DNA from 3 places in the Pantoea sp. SGAir0180 genome. Region 3 is predicted to be linked to each of the others. Evidence: riboswitches for the same ligand, from Rfam matches in the RefSeq annotation. Region 3 holds a riboswitch; each other region holds the start of a gene.

Region 1 (7,972 bases), 500 kb from region 3:
ATGAGGTGACCTCACCGCAGGCGTTTGATGGCTTGCGGGCGCACGGTCGTAAAGTGCGCCAGCCGTCGAAAACCTTCGCCACCATGGATCACAACGTTTCTACCCAGACCAAAGATATTCATGCCTCGGGTGAAATGGCCCGTATTCAGATGCAGGAGCTGATCAAGAACTGTGCGGAATTTGGCGTGCAGTTATATGACCTGAATCACCCGTTCCAGGGCATCGTGCACGTCATCGGTCCGGAACAAGGCATGACCTTACCGGGCATGACCATTGTCTGCGGTGACTCGCACACGGCTACACACGGCGCTTTTGGCTCGCTGGCCTTCGGTATCGGTACCTCTGAAGTCGAGCACGTTTTTGCCACTCAAACCCTGAAACAGGGCCGTGCTAAAACCATGAAGATTGAAGTGACAGGTACGGTTGCGCCGGGCATTACGGCGAAAGATATCGTGCTGGCCATTATCGGCAAAACCGGCAGCGCGGGCGGTACCGGCCATGTTGTCGAATTCTGTGGTTCCGCGATCGAAGCGCTGAGCATGGAAGGCCGCATGACGCTGTGTAACATGGCTATCGAGATGGGCGCAAAAGCCGGTCTGGTGGCCCCCGATGAAACCACCTTCGCCTACCTGAAAGGACGCCAGTTTTCACCGGAAGGTGAGAAATGGGCGCAGGCCGTTGAATACTGGCGCACGCTGAAATCCGATCCGGACGCGAAATTTGACCGCGTCGTGACGCTGCGTGCAGAAGAGATCGCCCCGCAGGTTACCTGGGGAACGAACCCTGGGCAGGTTATCGCGGTGGATGCGCAGATTCCCGACCCGGCCTCGTTTGCGGATCCCGTGGAGCGGGCATCCGCAGAGAAGGCGCTGGCTTATATGAACCTGCAACCCGGTATCAAACTGACCGACGTCAGCATCGATAAAGTCTTTATTGGTTCCTGCACTAACTCGCGCATTGAAGATCTGCGCGCCGCCGCCGCGATTGCCAAAGGGCGTAAAGTTGCGCCGGGCGTTCAGGCTCTGGTGGTGCCAGGTTCAGGCCCGGTTAAAGCCCAGGCCGAAGCCGAAGGGCTGGATAAGATCTTTATTGAGGCCGGATTTGAATGGCGCCTGCCTGGCTGCTCCATGTGTCTGGCGATGAATAACGACCGCCTGAATCCCGGCGAGCGTTGTGCTTCAACCAGTAACCGTAACTTCGAAGGCCGCCAGGGCCGTGGCGGACGGACACATTTGGTCAGCCCGGCGATGGCCGCTGCTGCTGCCGTTAATGGCCATTTCGCTGATATTCGCAGCCTGACATAAGGACGCCATCATGGCAGAAAAATTTACGCAACATACGGGTTTGGTGGTGCCACTGGATGCCGCTAACGTCGACACCGACGCCATCATTCCAAAGCAGTTTTTGCAGAAAGTGACGCGTGTTGGTTTCGGTGCGCATCTGTTTAACGACTGGCGTTTCCTGGACGATCACGGCCTGGAGCCTAATCCGGATTTCGTGCTCAACTTCCCGGAGTACAAAGGGGCATCCATCCTGCTGGCACGTGAAAACTTTGGCTGTGGTTCGTCACGTGAGCATGCGCCATGGGCACTGACCGATTACGGTTTTAAAGTCGTCATCGCGCCGAGCTTTGCCGATATTTTTTATGGCAACAGCTTTAATAACCAACTGCTGCCGGTCACGTTGACTGAGGAGCAGGTAGACGAATTGTTTACCCTGGTAAAAGCCCGTCCGGGCATCCGCTTCGAAGTGGATCTGGAAGCGCAGGTGGTTAAAGCCGGCGACAAGACCTACAGCTTTAAGATTGATGATTTCCGTCGCCACTGCATGCTGAATGGACTGGACAGCATCGGCCTGACGCTGCAGCACGAAAGCGCGATTTCAGCTTACGAAAATAACCAGCCCGCCTTTATGCGCTAAGCTTCGTTATCACCGTACGGCCCGGTCTGCTGACCGGGCTTTTTTTTTGCCCTGCGCATCTCACAGGCGCGGATCACGCCTCTTTGACTCTTCTGATCATCACCAACGTAACCAGCGAAATCGCTGCAATCACCCAGTACACACTGCCGTGCCCAAAATGTTCAACCAGCGCACCCTGACATAGCCCCGCCAGGATAATCCCGGTCGAAATGCTGTTAGTAAACAGGGTGGTGGCCGCGCCCGCCCGTCCAGGCATCAGATCCTGAAACCACAACATGCCAATGCCTGCGACCACGCCGATAAACAGGGCGTTAAACACCTGCAGGATCAGCAGCGCCAGATGGCTGTGAAACAGGATAAGGCCGCTGTAGAACACGACGGCAGCAGCCACGGCGGCGGCCATCATATTCCGCTTGCCCCATCGTTTGGCGTAAAAGCCCGCCACGATCATGACCGGGATCTCCAGCCCGGCAGCCGTGCCCATTAAGATTCCGGCCAGATTTTCAGGTAAGCCCAGATCCGTACTGATCCATAACGGCATGTCGATGATATACATGGTGTTGCAGGTCCACATCAGCGTCGATGCGGCAAACAAAATACGCACATCACGAATACGCCAGCCACTCAGCGGAATTCCGCCTGACTGCATCAGGGACGCGGTGCGCGGCACCGAGGGCACCGTGAACCAGATCAGCAGAAAACAGAGAAAAAACAGCCCGGCGGCCACGCTGAACAACGTGACAAAGCCAAAATTCAGCGCCAGCGCAAATGACAATGGCGGGCCAATCACCCAGGCCAGCGAGACCTGAGCACGCATGACAGAGCTGAACATCACCACTTCGCGCGAAGCACTGTCGGCATATTCACGCGCCAGGGCAAAAAGCTGCGGCATGGCGACATTCGCCAGCGACGACAGCAGTACGCCCAGCGTTATCAGCGTCAGATAATGGCGGGTAAAGGCGAACAGGAGCGCGTTTGCCAATGCCAGCATGCAGCACAGCAAGATGATATTGCGGCGATCGCCGACCCGGTCAGAACGTTTTGCGATCATCATGCTCACCACAATCCCGGCAACGGCATTGAGGGTAAAAAACAGCCCAACCCACAGCGGCGGCACCTGCACTTCTCGCGATAAAAACAGGCTCAGCGTCGGTGCCTGAAGCGCGCCCGCTACGCCGAGGATAAAGGCGGTCACCATAAAAGCGAAAAACACCGGATTGAAACGGCGCGAGAATGCTAACAAAGATTTCATGCCTTATCCCTGACAGAACAACAATAGAAACGGGAAGCGTGTCCCCCGACCATAACCTGCAACGTAAAAAAAACCAGCAGAATAACTCTGCTGGCAAAATCGTAGCACACTACTCAGAAGGGACGGGCATCGCTGCCGTCCATGTCAGAGCGCCATCCATCGCTGAATGCCTCCCGCTCTTCCAATGCGAGAAAGTTTGCCTCTAAAATAGGGCAGGAAAAACAGAGCAGGTTTCAGAGGGAGTTCCTCTTTTATGTCGTCATCACGTCTGAAGCAGCAGTTCATTCGTCTGTGGCAGAGCTGTCAGGGGCAATCGCAGGAAACCACCCTGGGTGAGCTGGCCGACGCCCTGCACTGTTCACGTCGCCATATGCGGAACCTGCTTAACAGGATGCAGGAAGCCGGCTGGCTCACCTGGCAGGCGGAGGCCGGACGGGGCAAGCGATCCGTGCTCACCTTCTGCTACACCGGACTAACCTTGCAGCAGCAGCGCGCTGAAGACCTGCTGGAACAGGATCGTATTGATCAACTGGTGCAGCTTGTCGGCGATAAAGATCAGGTCAGACAGATGATCAGCGCGCATCTGGGCCGCAGTTTCCGGCAGGGAAAACATATTCTGCGCGTCCTCTACTATCGCCCTCTGCTCAATCTGCTGCCTGGATCGCCCCTGCGTCGGTCAGAAACCCATATCGCTCGTCAGATTTTTAGCGGTCTGACACGCATAAATGAGGAAAAAGGGGAAATCGAAGCCGATATCGCTCATCACTGGCAGCAACATTCGGATCGACACTGGCGCTTTTATTTACGTCCGGCTATCCGTTTCCATCATGGCCGGGAACTCGACATGGACGATGTGATTGCCAGCCTTGAGCGCCTGCGCCAGCATCCGCTGTTTTGCCATCTTCAGCGACTTGACTCCCCTGCCCCCTGGACGCTGGATATCTATTTAGATCAGCCCGACAGCTGGCTACCCTGGCTGTTGGGCAGCGTCAGCGCCATGATTCTGCCGCGCGAGTGGCCCGATATGCGCGATTTTGCCCGTCAGCCCATAGGGACAGGGCCCTATCGGGTCATCCGCAATCAGCAAAGTCAGCTGAAGATCGAAGCCTTCGACGACTACTTTGGCTATCGCGCCTTGATCGATGACGTGTCGGTATGGGTGCTGCCCGAGATCAGTGACGAAGTGGTTTATGCCGGTGTTCGCCTGCAGGGCGAACAGGCCGATGAGAAACAGGAAGAGAGTCGGCTTGAAGAGGGCTGCTACTTTTTACTGTTTGACCAGCGCTCCGCGAAGGCAGGCGAACCGGGCATTCGACGCTGGCTTAGCTTCCTGCTTAACCCCATCGCCTTACTGAACAATGCGGATCTGGGCTACCAGCGTTACTGGTTTCCTGCTTACGGCCTGCTGCCCCGCTGGCACCACCGGCGTGATTTGACACCGGTAGAAAAACCCGCAGGCCTGACACACCTGACGCTGACCGTTTATAACCAGCACATTGAGCACGTCAGTATCACCGATGCCTTGCGTCCACTACTGGCGCAACACGACGTGACGCTGGACGTGCGTGAGGTCAGTTATGAATCCTGGCATCAGGGCACAGGTGAAAGCGATATCTGGCTCGGCAGCGTCAACTTTACCCTGCCCCTGGACTATTCTCTGTTTGCGCTGTTATACGAAGTCCCGTTGTTGCAGCACTGCCTGCCGGTGAACTGGCAGCAGGATGCTGCGCGCTGGCGTGAGAAAACGCTCCCCCTTGCTGAATGGGCGAAACAGCTGGTTGAAAGCAACTGGCTTCATCCGTTGTTTCATCACTGGCTGCTGCTGGAAGGCCAGCGCAGTATGCGCGGAGTACGGATGAATACGCTGGGGTGGTTTGACTTTAAATCCGCCTGGTTTGCACCGCCCACGCTGTGATCCTTTCCCGGCGGGCATTAAATGACTAGAATGTGACGTTCTCAACGGGGTGCCTCTTTCCATCATGCCAGAGCGCTGAGATATACCCGTCGAACCTGAATCGGTTAATGCCGACGTAGGGATTTGAGAGGCAACTTTGCTCAGATCCTTTGCGACTCAACCCTGCCGCTATAGGAGCGCAAAGTGTTAAAAAACGTCCTGCCCGTGCTGCTGTTACTCTCTGCCCCGGTCTTCGCGGCCAAACCTGTCCTGACGGTTTACACCTATGATTCGTTTTCCGCTGACTGGGGACCGGGTCCGGCCGTTAAAAAAGCCTTTGAAGCCCAGTGCGGTTGCGAACTGAAATATGTGGCCCTGGAAGACGGGGTTTCGCTGCTGAATCGCGTCCGTCTGGAAGGCAAGAACAGCAAGGCCGATGTGGTCTTAGGGCTGGATAACAACCTCCTGCAGGCCGCGCAACAAACCGGGCTGTTTGCCAAAAGCGACGTTGATACCGGTAAATTGCAGGTTCCCGGCGGCTGGAAGGACACCACCTTTGTGCCCTTCGATTACGGCTACTTCGCGTTCGTCTATAACAAAAACACGCTGAAAAACCCACCAAAGAGCCTCAAAGAACTGGTCGAAAGCCCCGAAAAATGGCGCGTGATTTATGAAGATCCCCGCACCAGCACGCCGGGCCTTGGCCTGCTGCTGTGGATGCAAAAAGTCTACGGAGACAAGGCGCCTGAAGCCTGGCAAAAGCTGGCAAAGAAAACCGTCACGGTGACCAAAGGGTGGAGTGAAGCCTACGGTCTGTTTCTGAAAGGCGAGAGCGATCTGGTGTTGAGCTATACCACGTCGCCGGCTTATCACATTATTGAAGAGAAGAAAGATAACTATGCCGCGGCACCGTTTGCCGAAGGCAACTATCTGCAGGTGGAAGTGGCAGCCCGCCTGGCTAACAGCAAACAACCAAAACTGGCAGAGCAGTTTATGCAGTTCATGGTCACGCCCGCTTTCCAGAATACGATTCCAACCGGCAACTGGATGTACCCGGTGATCAAAACCGACCTGCCTGCAGGCTTTGCTTCACTCAGCGTGCCGAAGACGGCATTACAGTTTTCGCCTGAAGCCGTCGCCAGCCACCGTTCACAATGGGTCAGCCAATGGCAACGCGCCGTGAGTCGCTGATCCCCTTCTGGCTGATTCCGGGTTCACTCGCCACGTTGCTGCTTTGCAGCGTGGCGTTGTCAGCTTTTGCTGCACTGTGGATGGCGGCCCCGGCGACCGACTGGCGTGCGGTTCTGCAGGATACCTATCTGCATCATGTGATTGGCTTTTCATTTACGCAGGCGCTGCTCTCCGCCCTGCTCTCTTTGCTGCCGGCCATTCCGCTGTCCCGGGCTCTCTATCGACGCCGTTTTCCTGGCCGTCAGGGATTATTACGCCTGTGCGCCATGACGCTGGTCTTGCCGGTGCTGGTCGCGGTATTTGGTCTGCTCACTGTCTATGGTCGGGTGGGCTGGCTGGCCCGGCTTTGCGCCTGGTTTGGCGTGGACTATCACTTCTCGCCTTACGGGCTTCAGGGCATTTTACTGGCCCATGTTTTTTTCAACCTGCCGCTGGCCACGCGCCTGATGCTGCAGGCGCTGGAAAGCATTCCGGCCGAACAGCGTCAGCTTGCTGCACAGCTGAATATCCGTGGCTGGCATCACTTTCGGCTCCTTGAATGGCCGTGGCTACGTCGCCAGTTACTGCCTACCGGTGCGTTGATTTTCATGCTCTGCTTCGCCAGTTTTGCCACGGTTCTTTCACTGGGTGGCGGGCCGCGGGCCACCACTATCGAACTGGCCATTTTTCAGGCTTTAAGTTACGACTACGATCCGGGACGCGCCGCACTCCTGGCGTTGATTCAGCTTTGCTGCTGCCTGGTATTGGTGCTTCTCAGTCAGCGCTTCAGTCACGCCATTCCCGCTGGCAACACGCAGCGCCAGGGCTGGCGCGATCCGCAGGATTCCGTGCTGGCGCGCATCAGTGACATTGCTCTCATCGGTTTAGCCTTGCTGTTACTGCTACCGCCCCTGATCGCAGTGATTATTAATGGCCTGGACGGCGGACTGCGCGGCGCCTTGCAACAACCGGCGTTGTGGCAGGCAACATTCACCTCACTGCGCATCGCCCTAGGCGCTGGCGTGCTGTGCGTGTTACTGACGACCATGCTGCTCTGGAGCAGCCGCGAACTGCGCCTGCGCCAGCGTAAACTTGCCGCACAATTTATGGACACCAGCGGCATGCTGATTCTGGCCATGCCGGGTATCGTGCTGGCAACCGGCTTTTTCCTGCTGCTGAATGCCACTACAGGGCTGCCCGATGCGGCGGATGGCGTAGTGATGTTCGCCAATGCACTGATCGCCATTCCCTATGCCCTGAAAGTGCTGGAAAACCCGATGCGGGATATCGCAGAACGCTACAACCACCTGTGCGGCGCATTAGGGATCAGCGGATGGAACCGCCTGACGCTGATAGAACTCCGTGCACTGAAGCGGCCACTGGCACAGGCGCTGGCGTTTGCCTGCGTACTGTCAATTGGAGACTTTGGCGTCGTGGCGCTGTTCGGTAACGCCGATTTCCGTACGCTGCCGTTCTACCTCTATCAGCAGATTGGTGCCTATCGTGGGGCCGACGGAGCCGTTACCGCATTACTGTTGCTGGTGCTCTGCCTGTCTCTGTTTACTCTGATGGAAAAATTACCGGGTCGCCATGCTGACACTGAATAATCTGACTTACCTGTATCAGCATTTGCCGATGCGTTTTTCCCTTCACGCCGGGCGCGGCGAACGGCTGGCGATTCTTGGTCCAAGCGGCGCGGGTAAGAGTACGTTGTTAAATCTGATTGCCGGCTTTCT
Region 2 (7,972 bases), 1.8 Mb from region 3:
TCGCCAATCATTTTTCTCTTCCGGCTATGCTATAACCACTAACTACGCTTTCGATCTCCAAGGAACAGATAATGGACAAACAATCGCTTACGCTGCTAATCCTGAATGGTAAAGGCGCAGGTAATGACGATCTCCGTGAAGCGATCACGAAGCTGCGCGCCGAGGGCTTTAACATAGCCGTGCGCGTGACGTATGAAAAAGGAGACGGTGAGCGTTACGTGGAAGAAGCCCTTGAACTGCAGGCGGAAACCGTGGTGGCGGGCGGCGGTGACGGCACCGTCAACGAAATCGCTACCGCACTGGCGTCGGTCAACGCGGATGAGCGCCCGGTTCTGGGGATTCTGCCGCTGGGCACAGCGAACGATTTTGCCACCAGCGTCGGCATTCCTGAAGAGATTGAGCACGCCTTGCGCCTGGCTATCCAGGGTAAAGCCTGTGATATCGACCTCGCCCGCGTTAACCAGCATCACTATTTTATTAATATGGCGACCGGAGGATTTGGCACGCGCATTACGACCGAGACGCCGGAAAAACTCAAATCCGCGCTGGGCGGCGTGTCCTATTTTATTCATGGGTTGATGCGCATGGACACGCTAAAACCGGACAGTTGTGAAATTACCGGGCCCGGTTTTAACTGGCAGGGCGATGCGCTGGTCATCGGCATCGGCAACGGTCGTCAGGCCGGAGGCGGTCAGCGTTTATGCCCGTCGGCGTTGATTAACGATGGCCTGCTGGACGTCAGCATTGTTACCGCGCAGGAGTTGCTGCCTACCCTGCTGCATTCCCTGACCGGCGATGAAGAGAATCCCGGCATTATTTCCACGCGCTTATCGTCCCTGACGATTCGCTCACCGCATGAAATGACCTTTAACCTGGATGGCGAACCGCTGACAGGCCAGTCATTTACCATCGATATCATGCCGGGCGCGTTAAGCTGCCGCCTGCCGCCGCAGTGTGCCCTGCTGAGTTAATTCTCACGGGAGCCCCGGCTCCCGGCCTTAATGTAAACAGTTCGTGATTACATTCACAATTCCGCTACTTCAACTTGTATGGTAGTAGCGAGACGCGTAATTTTTCATCCTTAATGCCAGCATGGCCTGCCGTCCGTCTGCCACAAGGATGCTTTATGCTACACATCGATCACCTTCCTGCGGATGTTCATCTGCCCGCCTATGACCGTCGCCAGCTTAAAACCCGTATAGTGCATATCGGCTTTGGTGCCTTTCATCGCGCCCACCAGGCCTTGTGCACGGATAAACTGGCCGAACAGGGTAGCGACTGGGGAATCTGCGAGGTTAACCTTAACAGCGGCGAGCTGATTCAGGCACTCCGCCAGCAGGACTTTCTCTATACGTTGACCGAAAAAAGTGACGACGCCGTGAAAACCCGGGTCATTGGGGTGGTTACCGCGGCACTGCACGGCAAAACGGACGGCATTGATGCCGTGATTACGGCCCTGTGCCAGCCGGACGTGGCGATTGTGTCGATGACCGTGACGGAAAAAGGCTATTGTCACCTGCCCGCCAGCGGCAATCTCGATCTGCAACATGCGGATATCGTGCATGACCTGGCGCACCCCGCACAGACCCGCTCGCTGCCCGGATTGATTGTCGCCGCCATCCGCCGTCGACGCGATCTGGGTTTAGCGCCTTTCAGCGTGATGTCCTGCGATAACATGCCTGAAAATGGCCACGTCACACGGAATGTGGTGACGCAGCTCGCCCGGCAGCATGATGCGTCGCTGGCGGACTATATTCAGCACAACATCACCTTTCCCTCCACCATGGTAGATCGCATTGTTCCGGCGATGAATGAGGCCGCCTTTGACGCGTTACGTGCCCGTATTGGTTCGTCCGATCCGGTGGCCGTTGAGGCTGAACCCTTCTTTCAGTGGGTGATTGAAGACCATTTTGTCAGTGGCCGACCTGACTGGGACAAGGCCGGTGCCGAACTGGTGGAGGATGTGCTGCCGTTTGAGCAAATGAAGTTGCGCATGCTCAATGGCAGCCACTCCTTTCTGGCGTACCTTGGTTACCTTGCGGGTTATGAACACATCAGCGATTGTATGGCTGACGACGCGTTCCGGGCGGCTGCACGTGCGCTGATGGTTAACGAACAGGCACCGACGTTAACCACGCAGGGCGTGGATTTACCGGCTTACGCCGACGCCTTAATCGCTCGCTTTGCCAACCGCGCTATCAGACACCGCACCTACCAGATTGCGACCGATGGCACCCAGAAACTGCCACAACGCTTTCTCGACAGCGTGCGCTGGCATCTCGCTAACGGCACACCCTGCCCGCTGCTGTTACTGGGCATTGCCGCCTGGATGCGCTATGTCGCTGCGGTCGATGAAAAAGGCGAACCTATAGCGATCCGCGACCCACTTAAAGCGCAGCTGGCCACCTGTGTGGCAGAAAGCGCGGAAGGTCAGGAGCGGGTGCGGGCCTTACTGGGCCTGAAAACCGTTTTCGGCGAGGATCTGGCGGATAATACAGCCTTTGTTGACGCGCTCTCCGCCTGCTATATACAGTTGACGAAAGTGGGGGCACGGGCGGCCGTGCAACAGGCCATCGCACAGGGCTAAGGCGTTTTAACGCGCGGGCGAAATCGGGTTAATGTTAACAGGGACAGAACATGACACTTTCCTACACCATCACGACAAGTGAACCGGTCAATCAGCAGATTTACCGTTATCTACGCAAAGATATCGTCACCTGCGTCATTCAGCCGGGCGCTTTGCTGTCGGAAAAAGAGGTTTCCGCCCGTTTTCATCTCTCTCGCCAGCCGGTACGTGAGGCGTTCATTAAGCTGGCAGAAGCCGGTCTGGTACAAATCCTTCCACAGCGCGGCACCTTTGTGCGTAAGATTTCAGCGAAGCAGGTTGAAGATGGACGCTTTATCCGGGAAGCGGTAGAACTGGCCGTAATACGCCGCGCAGCGCGGGAAACAAGCCAGCGCGGACTGATGGCGCTGGAGCATAATCTGCAGCTCCAGCGCATCACTGCCGCCCGGGGCGACAGCCAGATGTTTCTCAGCCTGGACGATGAATTCCATCGTCTGATTGCCGAGAGCATCGACTGTATGCTGGCATGGGAAACCATTGAAAACATCAAGGCGACGATGGACCGGGTGCGATATCTCACCCTGAATCAGGTCGCGCCCGCTGAAACACTGATCGAACAACATGAAGCCGTTTTTGCCGCCCTGAAAGCGCGCGATGCGGACCAGGCAGAAACCGCCCTGCGTCACCATCTGCAGGCAATGATGTTTTCGCTCGCGCCCGTGATCAGGCAAAACCGTGACTGGTTCGAGGCTGAGTAGCGCGCCGTACAATCGCTGAGCGAAGCCGTTACCACCACTGATGAAAATGATGCACAGGTCCAGTCCCGTGGCCCACCTCCAGCGAATCGGCTGTCAGCAGGGCCTGTTGTAGCCAGGTTTTGGCTTCATTAACCGTCTCCGCCCAGTCACTGTGCCGTGGGCGCAGGGCCGCCAGCGCAGCAGACAGCGTACAACCGGTACCGTGCGTATGGCGCGTCTTCACCCGAGGCGTGCTGAACCGTTGCCGCCCCGCTGGCGTGATCAGCCAGTCAGGACTTTCGCCATGATCCAGATGTCCGCCCTTCATCAGCACGGCCTGACAACCCAGCGCCAGAAGGGCATCGCCCTGCGTCAGCATCTCGTTCTCATTGCTGGCCATACGGCATTCGAGCAGCGCGGCGGCTTCGGGCAGATTAGGTGTGATCAGTGACACCTGTGGCAACAGGCGCTCGCGGACACAGGCAATGGCATCAGGACTCAGTAAGGCATCGCCGCTCTTGGCCACCATCACCGTGTCCAGCACCACAAACGGGATTGCCCGGCGCTGCAAGCCAACCGCCACCCGCTCCACGATCGCCGCGTCGGACAGCATGCCAATTTTTGCACTGTCGATGCGCACGTCATCAAGAACGGAATCCAGCTGTGCGCTGACAAAATCAGGATCAATACGGTACACCGACTGTACGCCACAGGTATTTTGCGCCACCAGGGCCGTAATCACGCTGGTGCCGTAAGCGCCCAGTGCGGAGAAGGTTTTCAGGTCGGCCTGAATCCCGGCACCGCCGCTGGGATCGGTACCGGCAATCGTTAAAGCATTGATGCGTTTCACAAGGCGGCCTCCAGTGTCCAGAGCGCGTCCAGAAACGCCGGTGCAAAGCTGCCCGGCCCGGTTGATGCCTGTGCGGCTTTCTCTCCGGCCAGTGCCATCACCCGACAGGCGCTGGCGATATTCACCAGTCTGTCACCCGGCAGGCTGGCAAAGGCGGCGACGACCGCAGACAGTGCACAGCCGGTACCGACCACCCGCGTCATTAAGGGCGATCCGCCGACGATCGACAGGGTACGCATCCCGTCGGTGGCATAATCCACCTCGCCAGTGACCACCACACAGGTCTGATACTCCCGCGCCAGTTGTTGGGCGGCCAGCAGGGCGCTTTCGGCGGCGTGCAGACTGTCCACGCCACGTCCGCCGTCAGCCTGCTGGGCCAGCGCCAGAATCTCGGAAGCATTGCCGCGAATCACGGCAGGCGACTGCATCAGCACCTGCTGGCAAAACCGGGTACGCAACGTCAGTGCGCCCACCGCTACCGGGTCCAGCGTCCAGGGCGTGCCTGCCAGATTAGCCGCCTCGATTGCCGCGGCCATGGCCAGCTGGCGTTCGTGCGTTAATGTGCCGACATTGATTAACAGTGCATCCGCGATACCGCTGAACTGCGGCGCTTCCTCGCGATCGATGACCATGGCAGGTGACGCGTTCAGAGCAAGCAGGACATTAGCCGTGAGCATTTGCACCACATCATTGGTCATGCAGTGCACGAGCGGTGACTGACGGCGAAACTGTTGCAGGAGGGGCGCGCATTGCGCATCAGAAAGATGGTGCGGTTGATGTGTCATCAGAACTCCCAACCGGCGGACAAGAAGGCGAATGCGGTCAGGCATCAGACTTCCCTACGCTGGCATTATCCAGATCAGGTAATACGGGTTTTTCTCAGCCTTCACAAAGAAGGGCACCCCGAGTCGTGTTACGCAAAGAAGAATAAGTAAGCCCCTAAATTTAAGCAAGGTGCTTATTCTTTTTTCAACCTGGCGGGCGAGACTTTTACATGATCCCGATCAACTCCCCACCGCACGAAAAAAGGCTTAATGCTGCGGGCTTAAAATTTGCACGTCAGAGCAGTAAAGGTATTTACGCGAGTAAATTATATCCTTCACCATTATCAGAATGCCCAGCAATAACAAACACCTGCCTACAACATCGCAACAATAAATCTTCATATCACGTAGTTAAAAATTACCAGAACACTTCATACTTGACAGGAAGCATGATGCGATTTTTAGCGCTTATCCCTCATCGTCACCGATGGACTGACATCACCATTACCCGTCAGGGTGCCCTTTCTCCTTCTGGCCGACACTATTATTCCACTTATCTTTCTGCCCGTTGTCAGCGTTGCGATGCGGTTATCCATCGGGTGTATTATCGCGATATCAGTGATGACCAGGCGCGCCGCTGGCTAGGGTAAATTCGCGGGTCGGGTACACGTTTTGCCAGGTTACGCGGCCGACGCAATTTGGTAGTCTTGCCCTTACTGAGTCACTGGACTGCTTACGCTTATGCCCTTCCTGCTGGATACATTAGGACACCAGATTTACCTGTCAGCCCCGCTGTTTATTCTTATTTTCCTGGGTTATTGCCTGACGAAATGGGGCAAATGGCCGCTGAGCATCAGCGAAGGCATGAACCGGTTTGTCTTTAACGTTGCCCTGCCCTGCATGCTGTTTCGCATCATGAGTGACTTTTACAACAGTCCCGCAGTCGATGTGCGCCTGCTTCTGGCATTCTTTGGCAGTTGTCTGCTGGTGTTTATCGTGGGCCGAATCCTTGCCTCGCGTCTGTTTCATCTGGATGGCGTGGCCGGTTCGGTCTTTGCCCTGGGCGGGGTCTTTTCAAATAACGTTATGCTGGGTATTCCGGTCGCTACCGTCCTGCTGGGCCCCGGTGCCTTGCCATCGGTTGCGCTGGTGCTGGTGTTTAACAGTCTGATCCTCTGGACATTACTCACCGTCTCGGTGGAATGGTCGAAACAGGGCAGTTTTTCCCTTCAGGGCTTTAAGCGCACCTTGATTAGCGTGCTCAGGAATCCGTTAATTATTGGCATCTTATCAGGCACCGCCTGGAGCCTGTTGCAGCGGCCGCTTCCCGCCATCGCCGCTGAACCGCTGCGCATGCTGGCGTCCATCGCCGCACCCTTATCGTTGGTCACTCTCGGCATGAGCCTGGCGCACTATCGGGTGCGGGAAGGCTTGAAAGAGAGTTACACGATTTGTGCGTTGAAACTGATTCTGCAGCCGCTGTGTGTCTGGGCGATCGCCTGGCTGACGGGTCTGCCTGCGCTGGAAAGTAAAGTGGTAGTGCTGCTGGGGTCGATGGCGGTCGGTGTGAATGTCTACCTGATGTCGCAGAAATTTAACGTGATTACCGGCCCCACGGCCGCCAGTATGCTGCTTTCCACCCTTTTTGCCGCGATAACCACGCCGCTGTGGATGATGTTAATGACGCTGGCCGGATATTAAAAAGCCCTGTAACACAGGTTACAGGGCTGGCTTTTGCACCGAAAAACTTAGTGTGCAGGTTGGGTGCGAATCAGGTAATCAAAAGCGCTCAGCGAGGCTTTTGCCCCTTCACCGCTGGCAATGATGATTTGCTTGTAAGGCACCGTGGTGCAGTCGCCTGCTGCGAAAACGCCTTTCAGGCTGGTTTCGCATTTTGCATCGATGATGATTTCACCCATCTTGTTGCGCTCAACCGCCCCTTCCAGCCAGGTGGTGTTAGGGAGCAGGCCAATCTGAACAAAAATGCCTGACAGCGCCAGTTCATGGGTTGTCTGGTTGGTGCGATCCAGATATTGCAGGCCGGTAACTTTGCTGCCGTCGCCTTTCACTTCGGTGGTTTGTGCATTCAGGATCACATCCACGTTTTTCAGGCTGCGCAGTTTGTCCTGCAGCACTTTGTCTGCACGCATTTCGCTGGCGAATTCCAGCAATGTGACGTGTTCAACAATACCAGCCAGATCGATAGCCGCTTCCACGCCGGAGTTACCGCCACCGATGACGGCAGTGCGTTTACCTTTGAACAGCGGACCGTCACAGTGCGGGCAATAGGTCACACCTTTAGTACGGTACTGCTCTTCCCCCGGTACGCCCATGTTGCGCCAGCGCGCGCCGGTCGCCAGGATGATGCTACGGGATTTCAGTACGGCACCTGACGCCGTTTCAATGGCGTGCAGGCCGCCTTTCGCCGCAGACGGAATCAGTTTAATCGCGCTCTGACTGTCAATCACATCAACACTGTAATCGTCAACGTGGGCACGCAATGCGCCAGCCAGTTTGGCCCCTTCCGTTTTCTGCACGGAAATGTAGTTTTCGATATCAACGGTATCCAGTACCTGTCCGCCGAAACGCTCACCCATCAGGGCGGTGCGGATGCCTTTACGGGCAGAATAGATGGCGGCCGCTGCGCCAGCGGGACCGCTGCCAATAATCAGCACATCATAGGCTTCGCGTTTATTCAGCGCTTCTGCTGCGCGCTTGTCAGCATTGGTGTCGACTTTACTGACGATCTCCGCCAGGCTCATGCGGCCCTGACCAAACTCTTTGCCGTTCAGGAAAACCGCCGGCACGCCCATGACATTCCGTTCCTGAATTTCGTTCTGGAACAGGCCACCGTCAATCGCGGTGTGGCTGATGCGCGGGTTCAGGACCGCCATCAGGTTCAGAGCCTGTACCACATCCGGACAGTTGTGGCAGGACAGCGAATAATAGGTTTCGAAATGGAAATCCCCATCCAGCGCCGCAATCTGATCAAGCAGATTTTGTGCTTCTTTGGACGGGTGCCCACCGGTCTGTAACAGCGCCAGCACCAGTGAGG
Region 3 (7,972 bases):
GTTGTCACCGAAGACGACTGTGGTACACACGAAGGCATCATGATGACGCCAGTCATCGAAGGTGGCGACGTGAAAGAGCCACTGCGTGAGCGCGTTCTGGGCCGTGTAACGGCAGAAGACGTTCTGAAGCCTGGCACGGCTGATATTCTGGTTCCACGTAACACACTGCTCGATGAGCACTGGTGTGACGTGCTGGAACTGAACTCAGTCGACAGCGTGAAGGTGCGTTCGGTTGTAGGTTGTGAAACCGACTTTGGTGTGTGTGCGCATTGCTATGGTCGCGACCTGGCACGTGGTCACATCATCAACAAAGGCGAAGCAATCGGTGTTATCGCGGCACAGTCAATCGGTGAGCCGGGTACACAGCTGACGATGCGTACGTTCCACATCGGTGGTGCGGCATCTCGTGCGGCAGCTGAATCCAGCATTCAGGTGAAGAACAAAGGTACCATCAAGCTGACCAATGCTAAGTCGGTAACGAACTCAGCAGGCAAGCTGGTGATCACCTCGCGTAACGTTGAACTGAAAATGATCGACGAATTTGGCCGTACGAAAGAGAGCTATAAAGTTCCTTACGGTGCGACCATGGCGAAAGGTGATGGTGAGCAGGTTGCTGCGGGTGAAACCGTTGCAAACTGGGATCCGCATACCATGCCAGTTATCACAGAAGTGGGCGGTTTCATTCGCTTCACCGACATGATCGACGGTCAGACCATTACGCGTCAGACTGATGACTTAACAGGTCTGTCATCGCTGGTGGTTCTGGACTCTGCAGAACGTACCTCAGGTGGTAAAGATCTGCGTCCGGCACTGAAAATCGTTGATGCCAACGGCAATGATGTTCTGATCCCAGGTACCGATATGCCTGCTCAGTACTTCCTGCCAGGTAAAGCGATTGTACAGCTGGAAGATGGCGTGAAGATCAGCTCGGGTGATACCCTGGCGCGTGTTCCGCAGGAATCTGGCGGTACCAAGGATATTACCGGTGGTCTGCCACGCGTTGCTGACCTGTTCGAAGCGCGTCGTCCGAAAGAGCCAGCAATCCTGGCGGAGATCAGCGGCATCATCTCTTTCGGTAAAGAAACCAAAGGTAAGCGTCGTCTGGTGATTACACCGCTGGATGGTAGCGATCCGTACGAAGAGATGATTCCGAAATGGCGTCAGCTGAACGTGTTCGAAGGTGAACGTGTTGAGCGCGGTGACGTGGTTTCCGATGGTCCAGAGTCACCACATGACATCCTGCGTTTACGTGGCGTACATGCGGTTACCCGTTACATCACTAACGAAGTGCAGGAAGTTTACCGTCTGCAAGGCGTTAAGATTAACGATAAGCACATCGAAGTCATCGTTCGTCAGATGCTGCGTAAAGCTACTATCATGAGCGCGGGCAGCACCGAGTTCCTGGAAGGTGAGCAGGCTGAATTCTCTCGCATCAAGATCTCTAACCGTGAACTTGAAGCGAACGGAAAAGTTGGCGCAACCTTCGTACGTGACCTGCTGGGTATCACTAAAGCGTCACTGGCAACCGAATCGTTCATCTCTGCAGCATCGTTCCAGGAAACTACACGTGTCCTGACTGAAGCGGCAGTAGCAGGCAAGCGCGACGAACTGCGCGGTCTGAAAGAGAACGTGATCGTGGGTCGTTTGATCCCGGCCGGTACCGGTTACGCTTATCACCAGGATCGTATGCGTCGTCGTGCGGCAGGCGAAGTGCCAGCTGCACCGCAGGTGACTGCTGACGAAGCATCCGCAAGCCTGGCGGAGTTACTGAACGCGGGTCTTGGCGGTAACAACGACGAGTAATCGTCAAACGCCTGATAAAAAACCCTGCTCCGGCAGGGTTTTTTTTTGCCTGCGAGATCAGGCTGTCTTATACAGGCGGCACCGGCATTCATAACGCGTGCTGTCGTGAAGAGTGTTTTCCGAAGTCCGTCCTGTTAACGAAATCGACTCACGCCTGTTTCCAGGCGAGCCGTAATTAAAAGCGTTTATTGATATCGCTTCTCTTTAACCCGATATCTTTCAGCGCACTGTCGCTCAGTCTGCATAAAATCATGCGGGTTTCGCGCCGACACTGCCAGCGACGAAAATGATGCCAGATAAAGCGAAACAGGCTGAGTGAAACTGCAAAGGGTTTAGCGCTACGATTTTCCTCATATCCCATGATCCTGCCCTCAGTAAGTAACCTGAGAAATATTTTCATGCAGATACAATTTCCAATACAGATGCACCTGAAGCAATTATTTAACATACAGATTGCCGTCAGCGTGGACTGAATGGTAGAAATACAGGCTGTCTGTACTGTTTTGTCGGGTCATCAACCTGGCTGAGGTCGATCATGACGCGCTATCAACATTTAGCCACATTGCTGGAAAAACGTATTGAACAGGGGTTGTACCAAAGTGGCGAACGCCTGCCCTCCGTTCGGAGTTTGAGCGTCGAACATGGTGTCAGCATCAGCACGGTACAGCAGGCCTATTATCTGCTGGAGCAGAAACAGCTGATTATTCCGCAGGCGCGTTCCGGGTATTTTGTGGCGCCGCATAAGGCGATGCCGCCCGTTCCGGCCTTGACGCGTCCGGCGCAACATCCGGTGGAAATTACCCAGTGGGACGCGGTGCTTGACCTGCTTAACAGCCGCCGGGAACAGGATGTACTGCAACTGGGCAGCGGTATGCCGGATTTAACGCAGTCCACACTGAAACCTCTGTGGAAGGCGTTTAGCCGTCAGGCGCAGCAGCAGGAAAGCACGCTGCTGAATTACGACAACCTTTACGGTGTCGCCCGGCTGAGAGAACAAATTGCCCGGTTGATGATCGACAGCGGCTGCCAGCTGACCTCAGAAGATATTGTGATTACCACAGGCTGCCACGAAGCGCTGTCAGTGTCCGTGCGCGCAGTATGCCAGCCCGGCGATATCATTGCGGTCGAATCGCCGTCATTTCACGGCATCATGCAGACATTACGTGGGTTCGGTATTCGGGCCATTGAGATTCCGACCGATTCTGTAACGGGAATCAGCCTTGAAGCGCTGGAACTGGCCTTTGATCAGTGGCCGATCAAAGCGGTCGTCGTCGTCCCTAACTGCAACAATCCTCTTGGCTTTATCATGCCCGAAAAGCGCAAGCGCGCGCTGCTGAGTCTGGTACAGCGTTTTGATGCGGCGATCATTGAAGACGATGTTTATGGTGAGCTGGCCTGGGAGTACCCGCGGCCTTCATCCATTAAATCTCTGGATACAGAAGGACGCGTATTGCTGTGCAGCTCGTTTTCCAAAACGCTGGCACCGGGTTTACGTGTGGGCTGGGTGGCGCCCGGACGCTTCCGCGATCGTGTTTTGCATATGAAATACATTGTGACAGGTTCTACCGCCACTCAGCCTCAGCATGCCGTAGCTGACTTTATCCAGCAGGGCCATTACCAGACGCATCTTCGGCGGATGCGCCAGGTTTACCAGCGCAATTACGACACCTTTTCCTGCTGGGTACGGCATTACTTTCCTTGCGGTATCTGCGTCACGCGGCCTCAGGGCGGTTTTTTGATGTGGATTGAATTACCTGAGGCATTTGATGCGGTGCAGCTCAACCACGAATTACGCAAATCAGGGATCCAGATTGCCGTAGGCTCGCTTTTTTCGGCCTCCGGAAAGTACCGTAACTGTCTGCGCCTGAATTACGCCTTGCCCGCAAGCGGTAAGATTGAACAGGCACTGGCCTTGACCGGTAAGGCTGTCGAGCGGGCGATGGCCGCCTGTGCGCATCAGTCGTCGGCTGACCTGTCCGCCGTTATCGATATCATCGCTTCAGGTGGTGAGAAGCAGGGCCAGAAAGAGGAGGGAACTGGCCCTGGTCAGGCCATCCCGGCCGGACGCCAGTGACTTTAAAGGACAGAAAAAAGCCGCGCCAGTCGCAATGTTCATTGCCGTGCGCGGCTTTCCAGTTTTTACTGCCTGTTGCACAACGTGCGCGTTTATCTGCGCGACAGGGCGGGGTTAATGCCCGGATTCGGGCTCAACAAGCCGTAACAGCTCGCGGGTGGCCGCCCGCCAGTCCTCTGCCTGCGTAATGGCGCTCACCACGGCGATACTGCCGACACCAGTTTCAAGTACCGCCGGAACGCGATCAATGCTGATGCCGCCAATCGCCACGGTAGAGATCCCCTGCAACCGACTCAGATGGCGTTTAAGTTCAGACAAACCCTGCGGAGAAGAGGGCATCACCTTCGTCTGAGTCGGAAAGATATGTCCCAGCGCAATGTAGGAAGGACGCAGCGCCAGCGCCCGATCCAGCTCAGCATCATCGTGCGTGGAAATGCCCAGGCGCAAGCCTGCGTCCAGAATGCGCTGCACATTGGCCACGGCCAGATCTTCCTGCCCCAGATGAACGCCATAAGCCTTATGCTTAATCGCCAGCTGCCAGTAGTCATTAATAAACAGGCGCGCCTGGTAACGCTGACCTGTTGCGATAGCCTGGATGATGGTGGGTTCAACGATCTCATCTGGCAGATCCTTAATCCGCAGCTGAATCGTGCGCACCCCGGCATCCAGTAAGCGTTCGATCCATTCAACGCTGTCGACCACCGGATACAGCCCTAATCGCGGCGCGGTAGCGGGAAAGGCGTTCATTTACTCCTCCTTAATCGCTGTGGCGGGATGGTAGAGTTCACCGCCCCGTTCACGGAAATGATCAGACATCTGCGCCATGCCAACCTCAATAGCCTGCGCTTCCGCTTCCTGTCTGGCAGCATAGTCACGCACTTCCTGCGTGATCTTCATTGAGCAAAACTTAGGGCCGCACATTGAACAGAAGTGGGCAACTTTACCCGATTCCTGTGGCAACGTTTCATCGTGATAGGCCCGGGCTGTATGAGGATCCAGCGCCAGATTGAACTGATCTTCCCAGCGAAATTCGAAGCGCGCTTTCGACATGGCGTTGTCGCGGATCTGCGCCCCCGGATGGCCTTTGGCCAGATCGGCAGCATGCGCGGCGATCTTGTAGGTGATTAACCCCTGTTTCACATCCTCTTTGTTTGGCAGGCCAAGATGCTCCTTCGGCGTGACGTAACACAACATCGCGCAGCCAAACCAGCCAATCATGGCGGCACCAATGCCAGAGGTAAAATGATCGTAGCCCGGCGCAATGTCGGTCGTCAGTGGGCCCAGAGTATAAAACGGCGCTTCATGGCAATGTTCCAGCTGCTCTGTCATGTTGCGACGGATCATCTGCATCGGGATATGGCCGGGACCTTCGATCATCACCTGTACGTCGTATTCCCAGGCTATTTTTGTCAGTTCACCCAGCGTGTGCAGCTCAGCGAACTGTGCTTCATCGTTGGCGTCCTGAATCGATCCGGGGCGTAATCCGTCGCCCAGGGACAAAGCGATATCGTAGGCTGCGCAAATTTCACAGATGTCGCGGAAGTGTTCATAGAGAAAGCTCTCTTTGTGATGAGACAGGCACCACTTCGCCATAATGGAGCCACCACGGGACACAATACCGGTCAGGCGTTTTGCAGTCATGGGAACGTAGCGCAGCAGCACACCCGCATGGATAGTAAAATAATCCACGCCCTGTTCGGCCTGCTCCAGTAACGTATCGCGGAAAATGTCCCAGTTCAGATTTTCAGCCACACCGTTGACCTTCTCCAGTGCCTGATAAATCGGAACAGTGCCGATGGGAACAGGACTGTTACGCAGAATCCATTCACGGGTTTCATGAATATAGCGTCCGGTCGACAGATCCATGACCGTGTCCGCGCCCCAGCGTGTGGACCAGACCAGCTTTTCTACTTCTTCTTCAATAGACGAGGTCACCGCTGAGTTACCAATGTTGGCATTCACCTTCACGAGAAAGTTGCGTCCAATGATCATCGGTTCGGATTCGGGATGGTTGATATTGGCCGGAATAATGGCGCGGCCAGCGGCCACTTCCTGGCGTACAAACTCGGGGGTAATGTTTTCGGGCAGATGGGCACCAAAGCTGTGGCCCGGATGCTGTTGCAGCAGTACCTCACCACGAATGCGCTCACGGCCCATGTTCTCCCTGATGGCGATGAACTCCATCTCTGGTGTGATGATTCCCCGACGCGCGTAATGCAACTGGGTTACACAGCGGCCGGCTTTAGCACGGCGCGGCGTTGGCAGATGTTCAAAGCGCAGGTGATCCAGTCCGTCATCAGCCAGTCGCTGCTGCGTATACGCCGAGCTAATCTGCGTCAGTTTTTCGCTGTCGTCGCGCTCTTCAATCCAGCGAGCACGCAGTTTATCCAGTCCGCGATGCACGTCGATTTTTGCTGCCGGATCGCCATAGGCACCGGCGGTGTCATAAACCGGCACAGGCTCATTTTCCTGGTAAACGGGCTCATCTTTACTGCCGCCGGTCAATGTAGGGTTGAGCTGGATTTCGCGCATGGGGACACGAATGTCGTCACGGCTGCCGGTCAGCCAGATACGTTTTGAGTTGGGAAAGGCACTGCCACCCTGCAGGGAATCAATGAATTCCTGTGCCTGAGCACGCTGTTCGCGACGGGTCGTTTTCGTAGTAGACATAGCAATATTCCAGTAAGTGGGAAGGTTGCTTGTCCGGAGTTCGGAAGGAGTAACGGCACAGCGGGCACCCTGAGTGCGGCGTACCGTAAAAATTTACTCTTGTTCCCTTCGCAGGTTCTAACCTGATCAGGTTCCGCGGATCCCGAATTAACGGTCTCAGCCCAATGGGCACTCCGACAAGATTTGGTTTAACGGTTAATCAGGTCCCGCAAGGACGTGCAACCGTCAAACCCTGACTAACATAAAACATATGTTTTAAAGCCCACTCAGCATAAGGGGGCTTTTTATGAATCACAAGTTATTTACATTTGCGGCACTGTTAAGCAGGGCGGGCAATTTCACTGTCGTTCGCCACGGGCGGAGTCAGGTGATTGTCCCATGCCATTTGGATAAGCTTGTCTTCAAGGGTAAAACGCGCTTCAAGAGCTTCGCCGACTTCTGACAAGGCGTGCTGAAACGTCACATAGTTGTCGTCGTCGATGGCCTGTTGCAGGTGGCCGTCATACAGCTGCATCAACTGCTCGGTATTGGCTTCCAGCGACGGGTAAATCTGCGCGGCAGCCAGCAGCGGACTGGTGCCGTCCATCTCTGCAATCAAACGCTGGTAAAGGCTAAAGTGACCGGATGAAAGATAATCGACCAGCGTGTGGCAAAAGTTATCCAGTGCCTGCTCGTCCAGGCGAGTCAGCGCTTCTTTTTTTGGCTTGATGCCGACCAAATGGTAATAAGAAACCAACAGCTGGCGGCGAGCTGCCAGCCATGAATCTACCAGTTCATTACTGCCACCTACGCGTTGGGTCAGAACGTCTAACTGGTTAAGCATAGTTAACTCCGTATGCGTTATGCACCTTCATATTTCAGATTAGCGATGCGCCAATTGCGCTTGTTCTCCGCGAACCTGTCGGGATAAATAAGCGTGCTGTCGTCTTGCAACCAGAATTATTTGGGTATAGTTGTTCATCTACACACTTAACATCGGGACTTCAGCGTGCGGGTTGACGCTAAGGATGACGAAATAAATGCAATGCGAAATTTCAAGCGTAGACGCTGGATGGTGGATTGTCAGTAGTGAACAGAAAATTTGGTTACCGCAAGGCGATTTACCTCACGGAAACGCACAGCAGTTTGGCCTTACCGGGCACCAGGGGCGCGTGATTGGCGAATGGCAGGGAGAGAAGGTCTGGCTGATTTGTGAAACGCGTTCGTCAGATATGTTGTCGTTGCGCCAGTTACTCAATGAAGATCCGGGCCTGTTTCAGCTGGCCGGGCGCGGGGTGCAGTTAGCGGAGTTTTACCGATCCCATCGCTGGTGCGGCTATTGTGGTCATGAGATGCACGCCAGTAAACGCGAATTTGCCTGCCTGTGTAGCCATTGCCGTGAACGTTATTACCCACAAATTGCGCCCTGTATTATCGTTGCTATCC

The links. A riboswitch is a leader RNA that binds a small molecule or an ion and turns the genes downstream of it on or off. The one in region 3 is predicted to bind thiamine pyrophosphate.
Region 1: another riboswitch for thiamine pyrophosphate. It lies ahead of thiB (thiamine ABC transporter substrate binding subunit); the one in region 3 lies ahead of thiC (phosphomethylpyrimidine synthase ThiC).
Region 2: another riboswitch for thiamine pyrophosphate. It lies ahead of thiM (hydroxyethylthiazole kinase); the one in region 3 lies ahead of thiC (phosphomethylpyrimidine synthase ThiC).

What each region holds. Positions count from the first base shown of each region.
Region 1 covers NZ_CP028071.1:3,051,434-3,059,405, forward strand. Annotated here, with positions in the region: gene leuC (3-isopropylmalate dehydratase large subunit) at 1-1,304, shown strand, start outside; gene leuD (3-isopropylmalate dehydratase small subunit) at 1,315-1,920, shown strand; gene C1N58_RS14455 (MFS transporter) at 1,994-3,172, opposite strand; gene sgrR (HTH-type transcriptional regulator SgrR) at 3,426-5,087, shown strand; TPP riboswitch at 5,123-5,227, shown strand; gene thiB (thiamine ABC transporter substrate binding subunit) at 5,271-6,257, shown strand; gene thiP (thiamine/thiamine pyrophosphate ABC transporter permease ThiP) at 6,233-7,843, shown strand; gene thiQ (thiamine ABC transporter ATP-binding protein ThiQ) at 7,827-7,972, shown strand, end outside.
Region 2 covers NZ_CP028071.1:970,167-978,138, reverse strand. Annotated here, with positions in the region: gene yegS (lipid kinase YegS) at 72-971, shown strand; gene C1N58_RS04670 (mannitol dehydrogenase family protein) at 1,127-2,587, shown strand; gene C1N58_RS04665 (GntR family transcriptional regulator) at 2,638-3,324, shown strand; gene thiD (bifunctional hydroxymethylpyrimidine kinase/phosphomethylpyrimidine kinase) at 3,353-4,153, opposite strand; gene thiM (hydroxyethylthiazole kinase) at 4,150-4,938, opposite strand; TPP riboswitch at 4,973-5,069, opposite strand; gene C1N58_RS04650 (hypothetical protein) at 5,370-5,567, shown strand; gene C1N58_RS04645 (AEC family transporter) at 5,659-6,618, shown strand; gene ahpF (alkyl hydroperoxide reductase subunit F) at 6,666-7,972, opposite strand, start outside.
Region 3 covers NZ_CP028071.1:3,548,970-3,556,941, reverse strand. Annotated here, with positions in the region: gene rpoC (DNA-directed RNA polymerase subunit beta') at 1-1,803, shown strand, start outside; gene C1N58_RS16680 (DUF1127 domain-containing protein) at 1,979-2,164, opposite strand; gene C1N58_RS16675 (aminotransferase-like domain-containing protein) at 2,339-3,877, shown strand; gene thiE (thiamine phosphate synthase) at 3,992-4,624, opposite strand; gene thiC (phosphomethylpyrimidine synthase ThiC) at 4,625-6,547, opposite strand; TPP riboswitch at 6,634-6,733, opposite strand; gene C1N58_RS16660 (Rsd/AlgQ family anti-sigma factor) at 6,867-7,370, opposite strand; gene nudC (NAD(+) diphosphatase) at 7,567-7,972, shown strand, end outside.